3 regions of the Gottfriedia sp. NPDC056225 genome follow, and region 3 is predicted to be linked to each of the others. Evidence: riboswitches for the same ligand, from Rfam matches in the RefSeq annotation. Region 3 holds a riboswitch; each other region holds the start of a gene.
The links. Region 3 has a riboswitch for S-adenosylmethionine ahead of ACFCYN_RS03805 (methionine ABC transporter ATP-binding protein). Riboswitches for the same ligand answer to the same signal wherever they lie in the genome.

Region 1: it holds a riboswitch for S-adenosylmethionine, as region 3 does, so the genes downstream of both, ACFCYN_RS07065 (trans-sulfuration enzyme family protein) here and ACFCYN_RS03805 (methionine ABC transporter ATP-binding protein) in region 3, are expected to answer to the same signal.
Region 2: it holds a riboswitch for S-adenosylmethionine, as region 3 does, so the genes downstream of both, ACFCYN_RS13715 (LLM class flavin-dependent oxidoreductase) here and ACFCYN_RS03805 (methionine ABC transporter ATP-binding protein) in region 3, are expected to answer to the same signal.

What each region holds. Positions count from the first base shown of each region.
Region 1 is NZ_JBHJTJ010000007.1:10,053-13,335, reverse strand. Features, by position in the region: gene ACFCYN_RS07070 (ATP-dependent DNA helicase) at 1-1,323, shown strand, start outside; SAM riboswitch class I at 1,404-1,507, shown strand; gene ACFCYN_RS07065 (trans-sulfuration enzyme family protein) at 1,587-2,756, shown strand; gene ACFCYN_RS07060 (trans-sulfuration enzyme family protein) at 2,762-3,283, shown strand, end outside.
Region 2 is NZ_JBHJTJ010000019.1:11,740-15,022, forward strand. Features, by position in the region: gene ACFCYN_RS13710 (ATP-grasp domain-containing protein) at 1-686, opposite strand, end outside; gene ACFCYN_RS13715 (LLM class flavin-dependent oxidoreductase) at 702-1,751, opposite strand; SAM riboswitch class I at 1,964-2,070, opposite strand; gene ACFCYN_RS13720 (MerR family transcriptional regulator) at 2,399-2,815, opposite strand; gene ACFCYN_RS13725 (NAD(P)-dependent alcohol dehydrogenase) at 3,076-3,283, shown strand, end outside.
Region 3 is NZ_JBHJTJ010000003.1:82,047-85,329, reverse strand. Features, by position in the region: gene ACFCYN_RS03810 (methionine ABC transporter permease) at 1-326, opposite strand, end outside; gene ACFCYN_RS03805 (methionine ABC transporter ATP-binding protein) at 316-1,332, opposite strand; SAM riboswitch class I at 1,502-1,619, opposite strand; gene ACFCYN_RS03800 (GapA-binding peptide SR1P) at 1,958-2,083, shown strand; gene ACFCYN_RS03795 (sulfite exporter TauE/SafE family protein) at 2,470-3,261, opposite strand.

The DNA.
Region 1 (3,283 bases), on a different contig from region 3:
ACACGAGAGAAAATTGAAGAATATGCCCGAAAACATACAGTCTGTCCATTTGAATATTCGTTAGATTTATTAAATTCTTCAGATGCCATTATTTGTGATGTTAATTATATTTTCGATCCTAGAGTATCATTAAAACGGTTATTCGATGAGCATAAACGTAGTTCGGTATTATTGATTGACGAGGCTCATAATCTTGTAGATCGTGCGAGAGAGATGTATTCTGCAAGTATTTTTAAATCTAAATTTTTAGAGTTGAAAAATAGATATAAAAGTATTAAAGATGATTTATATGAATCTGTAAATGTCATTAATAAGCGATTTATAGAATTAAGAAAAATTTGGAAGGATACTGTAGCTCCTGTATCAAAGGAATTTGATGAGGAATTAATTGAGCTTCTTCACAAATTTAATGAAATAGCAGAAATTAAATTGCAGGAATTGGACGAGGATGAAAATAAACAAATTCTACTAGATACGTATTTTGAATCACTCAACTTTGTTAAAATCGCAGAGTTTTTTGATGAACAGTATATTTGCTACTATGAGCTTTATAAAAGTGAGGTTCACGTAAAACTATTTTGCCTTGATCCATTTAAAGTAGTAAACGATGTTATAAAAAAATTTCGCTCTACTATTTATTTCTCAGCAACCTTAACGCCAGTACAATATTTTCAAGATATGCTTGGCGATCAAGATCGTGATTATACGATTACGATTGATCCGCCTTTTAGTAAAGAACAACTTCAAGTAACCATTGACTCTTTATCAACCCGATATCAAGACCGTGTAAAAAATTTAGAAAGATTAATCGATACGATTTATAAAGAAATTTCGAAAAGTAAAGGAAATTATTTAGTTTTCTATCCTTCTTATCAATATCTCATTCAAAGTATCGAATTATTTCAAACTAAGTATCCGACTATTAGAACAATTGTTCAAGAAAATGGTATGTCAGAATTTGATAGAGAAGATTTTCTATTACAATTTAATAGTCTTAATGAGAAGACTTTAGTTGGATTTGCTGTATTAGGTGGAATTTTCTCCGAGGGGATCGATTTAAAGGGCGATCGATTAAATGGTGTCGTAGTAATCGGTGTAGGATTGCCACAAATCTGTTTAGAAAGAAATATTTTAAAAGATCATTTTAATTCGGTTGGGAAAAATGGGTATTATTATGCATATGTCTTTCCCGGGATGAATAAAGTCATGCAAGCAGGTGGAAGAGTTATCCGATCAGAAACGGATAAAGGGACTTTGTTACTAATTGATGATCGATATAAGAGTGCACTTTATCAAAATTTACTACCTGCAGAATGGAAATGAAATATTAATAATTAAATAATTCGAAAAAAACAATTGATAATTATCAGAGTTTTTAATATACTAATCAATATAATTAAATAATCTTATCAAGAGCGGTGGAGGGACTGGCCCGACGAAACCCGGCAACTCTAGTGAAAACTAGAAAGTGCTAAATCCTGCAGGTATATAGCCTGGAAGATAAGAGCGATATGTTATCGAGACATAACCACTTCTTATTTTTTAGGAAGTGGTTTTTTATTTTGACTAAAATGGGGGATTTAATAATGACTAAGACAAAAGTAGCTTTAAATACGAAGGAAAAATCAATCGAAACAATTGCTGTACATGGAAGTAAAGGATATGATCCATTAACTGGTGCAATCAGTTATCCAATTTACCAATCTGCAACATTTAAGCATGCAGGGTTAAACCAATCGACTGGATATGATTATGCAAGATTACAAAACCCAACTCGTGAAGAAGTAGAAAATACTGTGGCAAAATTAGAAAACGCAAATTTTGGTGTTGCATTTGCAACTGGTAATGCAGCCGTTACAGCAGTATTAAGTTTATTTAAAAAAGGAGATCACGTGATTGTGTCAGATGATTTATACGGTGGTACATATCGTCTGTTTGAAGAAATCTATTCGCCGTATGGAATTGAGCATAATTTTATTGATACAACTGAAATTGAAGAAATTCTGGCTTCGCTTAAACCGAACACAAAAGGAATTTTTATTGAAACACCTTCAAATCCAATGATGAAAGTGACAGATTTAAAAAGAGTTGTTGAGATTGCAAAAGAACGAGATATTCTAGTGATTGTCGATAATACATTTTTAACACCTTATTTCTTCAAACCAATCGAACTAGGCGCAGATGTTGTTGTTCACAGTGGAACGAAGTATTTAGGTGGTCATAATGATACACTTGCTGGCTTTGTTGTGACAAACTCAGAATCTACGAATGAGCGTATACGCTACTATCAAAAATCAACGGGTGCAACTTTAGCTCCATTTGACTCTTGGTTAATTTTAAGAGGAATAAAAACATTGCACTTACGTATGGAATATAGTCAAAAAAATGCGATTGTACTTGCAAAGTATTTAGAAAATCATCCGAATGTTACTGAAGTGTACTATGTAGGACTACCAACACATAAAGGTTATTCAATTATTAAAGAACAAGCAACAGGATTTGGGGCAATGATTTCATTTAAAGTAAAAGATTTAAGTTTAGTTGAACAAGTTTTAGGAAGTGTAAACGTCATTACATTTGCAGAAAGTTTAGGTGGAGTTGAATCGCTAATAACGTATCCTCATACTCAAACACATTCTGAAATGCCTGAGGAATTTAAAAGAAAACTTGGTCTAGATGACCATACATTACGATTATCAGTAGGAATTGAACATATCGATGATTTATTAAATGATTTAGAAAATGCATTGGGGTGATAAAATTGAAATTTGGAACTAAATTAATTCATAATGGAAATGAAGTGGATCCGACGACAGGTGCATTAAGTATTCCTATCTATCAGACTTCAACATTTCACCAATTTGATATTGAGAATTTTGGGAAATATGACTACGCAAGAAGTGGGAACCCAACAAGAGAAGCATTAGAAAATACAATTGCAAAATTAGAAAACGGTGTGCGCGGCTTTGCGTTCTCATCAGGGATGGCTGCTATTTCATCTGTTTTATCACTGTTCTCAGCAGGAGATCATATTGTTATTTGCGAAGATGTTTACGGAGGGACTTTCAGAATAGCGACGAAAGTATTAAATCGTTTTGGTATCGAATTCACATTTGTAGACGCTTCAAATTTACAGGAGATTGAAGCAGGAATAAAGCCAAATACAAAGGGACTTTATTTAGAGACCCCATCTAACCCACTTTTGAAAATTACTGACTTAAGAGGTGCAATTAAACTTGCGAAAGAAAATGACATTCTAGTAATTGTAGATAATAGCTTTTTA
Region 2 (3,283 bases), on a different contig from region 3:
ACTTCTTCACCTACTGGACAGAATAAATCTCCAATTTGGCATGCGTCTGCTGGACAAAGTTCAAATCCTTCTGAAGTATCAACTTTAACAGCATAAACAAAGTTTCCACCTACAAACTCACAACGAGTGATGTAGCTTTCTGGGGATAGAATGTATTCTTGAATAAGTGTAATGCCATCGACTGGCTCTTCGAAAGTAGGCCCTTCCACATAAGCTTTTAATGCTTCTACACTATGGAATAATTGAACACCTAATCCTTTACCAGCACGATTATGCTTTGTGATAAATGACTGTCCTGCAAATTTTTCAGCCGCGTTAATAATATTTTGTTTTCCAACAGCTGCAATTGTTTTTGGCGTCTTTACACCATATTTATTTAATTCTAAGTATTGTAAAACCTTACTAACTTCTAGCTTTAAAGCGCTTGTTCCATTTAATACCGTACGCCCATGTGCCTCAAGCCAAGCTAATACTTGCCCTGTTAATTCAGCTGCAAAACGATGATCACGTGTATGAGAAGAAGCGCTCATTCGGCTGTAGAAGATTCCTTCTGGTGGTGCTACTGATAAATCAACCGTTCCTTCATCTAAGTGCCATTCTTCATAAGGAACACCTAGCTCCTCTAATCTTTTTGTTAAATGTAGTGTCCATTCACTATTTTCATGTATAACGTATACTTTGCTCATTTTCATATCCCCATTCTAGCTATTTATTAAACTACGTTTTTGTTCTACTAAAGGCATAACTTGCTTAGAAAAGCGTTCCATTTCCTCTAGTTGAGGAGAGAATTGTAATAATAGTAAGTCTAAGCCCGCTTCTTCGTATTGTAAAATTCGATCTGCAATTTGTTCAGGCGTACCAACTAAATTTGGTCTTAACCCACGATTTGAAACCGAATAATCTTGTAATTGTATTTGTTGCTCTAATTGTGATTTTGTTGTGAAATCTTTAAACCCTGCATAACCGCTTGATTCCTTTACGGATGTGATTTTTTCAAGCTCTGCAAAAGCTTCTTCTTCTGTATCGCGGCAAATAACATAAGCAGCCATACCGAAAGAACTAAATGGTGCATTAGTAGTTTGTTCACGGCGAACTTTCATATCATTTATTTTTCGAGCAATCTCTTCAACTGTTCCACCGTGCATCACATAAGCATCACATTTTTCAGCAATTGTTTGCTTACCTTTTTCACTTTCACCTCCAGCATAGAGCAGTGGATTAGGTCTTTGAACAGGTTTTGGAGCAAGCTTCGTTTCTTTTAAATTATAAAATTGGCCAGAATAATTGAAGGTTTCTTCTGTCCATAACCCTTTTAGAACATCAATAAACTCTTCAGTTCGCGCATAACGCTCATCGTGCTCTGTAAAAATGCCACCGTATTGACGCGCTTCTTCTGCCCACCAAGCAGAAACTACGTTTAACGTAAAACGGCCATTACTGATTTGATCGATATTTGCTGCCATTTTCGCTGTTACAGCTGGATTATGAAAACCAGGGCGTATTGCTGTCATAATTTCAATTTTTTCCGTCACTGCTGCTAGAGCAGCTGCAGTCGACCAAGCTTCAAGTGAATCATGTTCTGGTCCTTTTATATCATTTAAATATAATTCAGCTATTAAAGTAGTTGAGTAGCCCCATTTTTCTGCTGATTGAATAACTTCTTTAGCATAATCAAAGGTTGGTGGCATCTTTTCGTCGTCCACATTTCTTAACCATCCTCCAAAAATCGGTAACCAAAAACCATATTTCATTTCTATTCTCTCCCTTATTATTCATCTAAACAAGTTAACTATCAACTAAGCTTGCATTTTGTTTAAATAAAAAATTTTATAAAAGTAAGTTATAAAACAAATTCCTTAATATCTTGTAGAATGATTAAGAGATCCCCCCTGTAATTGAAAAGTATATAAAAACATAAAAAGCCTCTTTCATTCAGAAAGAGGCATCGGAAACGATTGTTTTCGACTTATCTATCAGAATGATTTCATTCTGCAGGAAGTGGCACCGTTCCTTTTCAAGGAGGTTGCCGGACGTCATAGGGCCTGATCCCTCGGTCACTCTCGATAAGTTTCTGTTATGTAATTTCATTAATTGAATAATAAATCCTAGTAAACTGATTGTCAATATCGGATTTTAAGTTCCTCTATATTGATAACGCTTTCATCGGTGTTGTTATTAGAAAAAATAAAATTTTATAAATTTTTTATAATATATAATAATTGTTCGTTTACGAGTTGAGATTTGCCTTTACATTTGTGTATATGTTTAGATTTTTGGAGTCATCGATCAACAACAAAATCAGGTTTACATACTGATCAAGTTTAAATTGATTAGTTGACTCAAAAAAATAATGACCACTAATTCATAACTCATTTATGAATCGGTGGGGGGCTTTTAGTTACTGACAATTCAAAGTTTCTTTTTTATTGTTTTTTAAAATATTTTCCGTTCCTGCTTCTAAAGCAATTTGATAATATGAACATTTGTACTCGATAATTTCCATAGTTTTTTTTAATTCTTCCATCTGTGCTTCTACATTCGCTTTTCTTTCCATAAACAAGTCATATCTTAGTTGTAATGTGGAATCTCCATCAGAACACCATTCTATGAAATTTTTAATTTCCTTTATTGGCATCCCTGTAGATTTCAGACACTCAATTATTTTTAACGCCTCTATATCAGATTCTTTAAAAACTCGTATACCACTGGTTGTCCGTTCCACAAAAGGCATAAGCCCTTCTTTGTCATAGTATCGCAAAGTATATACAGTAAGTTTCAATTCTTTTGCTACTTCCCCGATTGAATATGTTTTCAACACTTATCTTCCTCTCTTTATGATTTAGCCCCTGAGCCAACTCTATTATTATGAAGGGATTTTATCACGTTATTTTTTTTATGTCACAAAAAAGAAACTTGGATTCCTCAAAAAAATAATTTAATCGCTTGACCTAGAGTTAACTAGAGGGATTATGATGATGGTGCAAGAGAATAAATTTAAGGTAAATATCCAAGTAGAGTTTAACCTGAGTGATTTGTTTTGTTCTCTTTATAAATATTTTTTAGGAGGTTTTATTTATGATAACTGCAAAAGCAAGAGCTGTAGATGGTCCTGACAAGTCCTTTCGAGCTTCTGAGATTAAACGACGTGATCTTGATTTAAATGATGTTCTAATTGAAATAAAATACGCTGGAATTTGCCATTCCGACATTCATACTGCACATGGAGAATGGGGTCATGTGCACTACCCACTTGTACCGGGACATGAAATTGCCGGAATAGTAA
Region 3 (3,283 bases):
CTTGCCAAATAAGGTCCAACGAAAATTGATAGTGGAACGATTGCCGCAACTACACCAATTGATGTTCCAGTTATTAATCTAGTAAACGGAATAATGGCAACTAGTAAAATGATAAATGGCACCGATCGCAAAATATTAATAATAGTATTTAACACCGTAAATACAGGTCTGTTTGCCATTATATGTCCAGGTCTTGTTACAACTAGGATAATACCTAATGGCAAACCTATAATTGTTCCAAAAATAAATGAACCGAGTACTGTCAGAAATGTTTCATTGCATGCTTGCAGAAACTGTGGCCAGAAGAATTCCCAATTAAGCTCCATTTAACTCAACCTCCTTTACATCTATTCCTTTTTCCAAAATATATTTAATAGCTTTTTCACTTTCATCTTCTGTTCCCTCTAGTGCAACAAGCAAATTACCATAAGGTCTTTCCTGCAGCTCTGTAATAGATCCATAAAGAATGTTTAGGTGAATATCGAACTTTTTAAGAACCTCTGATAATAGAGGATTGGCTGCCTTTTCTCCTAAAAAGACTAATTGATAATATTTTCCCTTTGCCAATGAGTTCGATAACTTAGGGGGTACCTCATGTTGTAATACAGTGTTAACGAAATTTTTTGTAATGCTTTTTTGTGGACTCGTAAAAACATCGTACACATGGCCTTCTTCAACAATTTCTCCATTCTCAATGACGGCAACTTTGTCACATAAATCACGAATGACACTCATTTCATGCGTAATTAGGAAAATGGTAAGATTATAGGATTTATTTACCTTCCTTAAAAGATCCAGTACATTCTTCGTTGTTTCTGGGTCCAATGCTGATGTTGCCTCATCGCAAAGCAGAACGTCTGGGTCTGTTACTAATGCCCTTGCTATTCCCACTCTTTGCTTTTGTCCTCCCGATAAATGCCCTGGATAAACATCTTGTTTCCCCGAAAGTCCAACAAATTCAATTAATTCCATTACCTTTTTTTGAACATCACCTTTCTTCTTTCCTTCAAGGTAAAGCGGCATTGCTATATTATCAAAAACCGTTTTCGCTGAAAGAAGATTAAAGTGCTGGAATATAACGCCAATTTTTCTACGCGTTTTACGTAACTGTTCATCGTTCAAAGCCAACAAGTCTAAACTATCAATCAGAACTGATCCTTCTGTTGGTTCTTCAAGTCTATTTAAACAGCGAATCAATGTACTTTTACCTGCTCCCGAAAAGCCAATGATTCCATAAATCTCCCCCTTCTCAATTTTCATATTAATATTATTTAGCGCTTTAATTGGTGGCCTTCCAGGATAAACCTTGGAGACGTTTTTAATCTCAATCAAATTTATTCCTCCAATGCTAGTAATCTTAAAAATAACAAAGTATTCTTATATGTAAACTAGGTTTTGTATGTGTGTTTCCCCCTTTTTTCTCTTGTAAACTATCAAAAAACCCCTCTCCTTATCCAATAACACAGATAAGAAGAGGGGTTAAATATATAAGCCACTTTACTTCTTATCTTTCAAATCGCTTAAACGATTTGCAGGAATTAGCACGGTATTTGTTACGAAATAACAAACCCGTTGCCGAGGTATCGTAGGGCCAGTCCCTCCACCTCTCTGGATAAGTAATAGAATTTATTAAGTTTTAAAATTATTGAGTTAATATTATCCCTCTTTTTTTAATACGTCAAGTAGTATTTTACAATTTTTTTGAGAAATTTTAGCTAACAATAGTAAGTTTTTCTGTTTGTATTAATTAGCATATGCTTGTCAAAAACATATTTTTATATAGTTTTTAGATCTATTTTTTAATACCAAGAAAAAAATATTTTGAGTAGATTTTTGTTAAGAAACCTTGCTAATTCAACGTTCTCTACCTATGGACATTTCCCGTCCACAGGGTGGGTAAAGTCCCTGGAGAAATAACGAATTGAACGTGCTATAGTGGGTGTAGGAGGTGTTTCTCATGCAAATTTTAATCTGTAAAGAATGTGAAGAAACCATTGAGTACGCGGAGTATAAAAAAGTAGTAAAAATCTATTCAACATGCGAACATTGCAAAACCGAAGAAAGTACTTCAACTTTAAAATAATTTAATATACTAAAAAAATAGATAAATTTTGTTATCAAGGCTTTAATGCAAAAAGGATCTTCCATTAAAAAAATGAAGATCCTTTTTGCTTTTTATTTTACGAACATTAGTATTATTTTAAGTAAATTTGTAGACATGCTCATCGATACTATTACGCTATAAATTTGTTAAACCCGTTCAAGCTTTTTAAAGGGTTCAAGAGGTAATTCAACACGGATAATCTAACAAGCGTTAATACCTCACATACTAATTTTAAGCCTTGTTTGTTCGTAGACAATTAAGTATTCCTTTTTTTACAATCCTATTAGTTAGTACATAAAAAAGGGCGATAAAAAAACAGAAAAACTCTCTTTCAAGTTATTCTGCTTTTTTATATAAATCCGTATTCAAGTAATCCATGTTTTAATAATCGTAAACCAAATTTTCAACGCAGTAAATCCGATTAACACTGCTAAAATTCCTCGTAAAACCTGCGTTTTTGTTTTTTTGCCTATTTTTGCTCCTAATGGTGAAGCAATTAAACTGGCAACTACAACGATAATAGTAGGCAAAATTGTAACTTGACCAGTAGAGACTTTACCGATTGTTACACCTATTGAAGAAATGAATGTAATCGCTAATGAGGAAGCAATTGTAATTCGTGTTGGTATTTTTAAGATTGTTAGCATGATTGGTACTAAAAGAAATGCTCCGCCTGCTCCAACTATACCAGCACTAGTACCAACGACAAATGCTAAACCCGCCGCAAGCCAAATATTAATTGAAATTTGACCATTTTCTGCCATTTCAATCTCTTTTCTAGGAATGAACATTAAAACGACCGCAATCACTGCTAAAATACCGTAAACAAGATTAATCCCATGCTCTGAAAGTAAATTTGAGCCGAATCCACCAAGAAAACTTCCGATTAGTACACTAATTCCCATGCTTAATATAACTCGTTTATTTAAGTAGCCACTTTTACGATAGCTTAATACTCCACCTAAAGTTGCAAATACTACTTGTACGGCACTGATCCCCGAAACTTGATGAGAAGTGAAAGATGCAAATCCTAACAATGGAGGAACAAATAAAAGCATTGGATAGTTTATAATCGCTCCACCTATCCCTACCATGCCTGAGATGAAAGAACCAATAAAGCCCACTAAAAACAGTACTAAAATTAAGGTCCAGTCCAATTGAAGACCCCCTATAATTGAA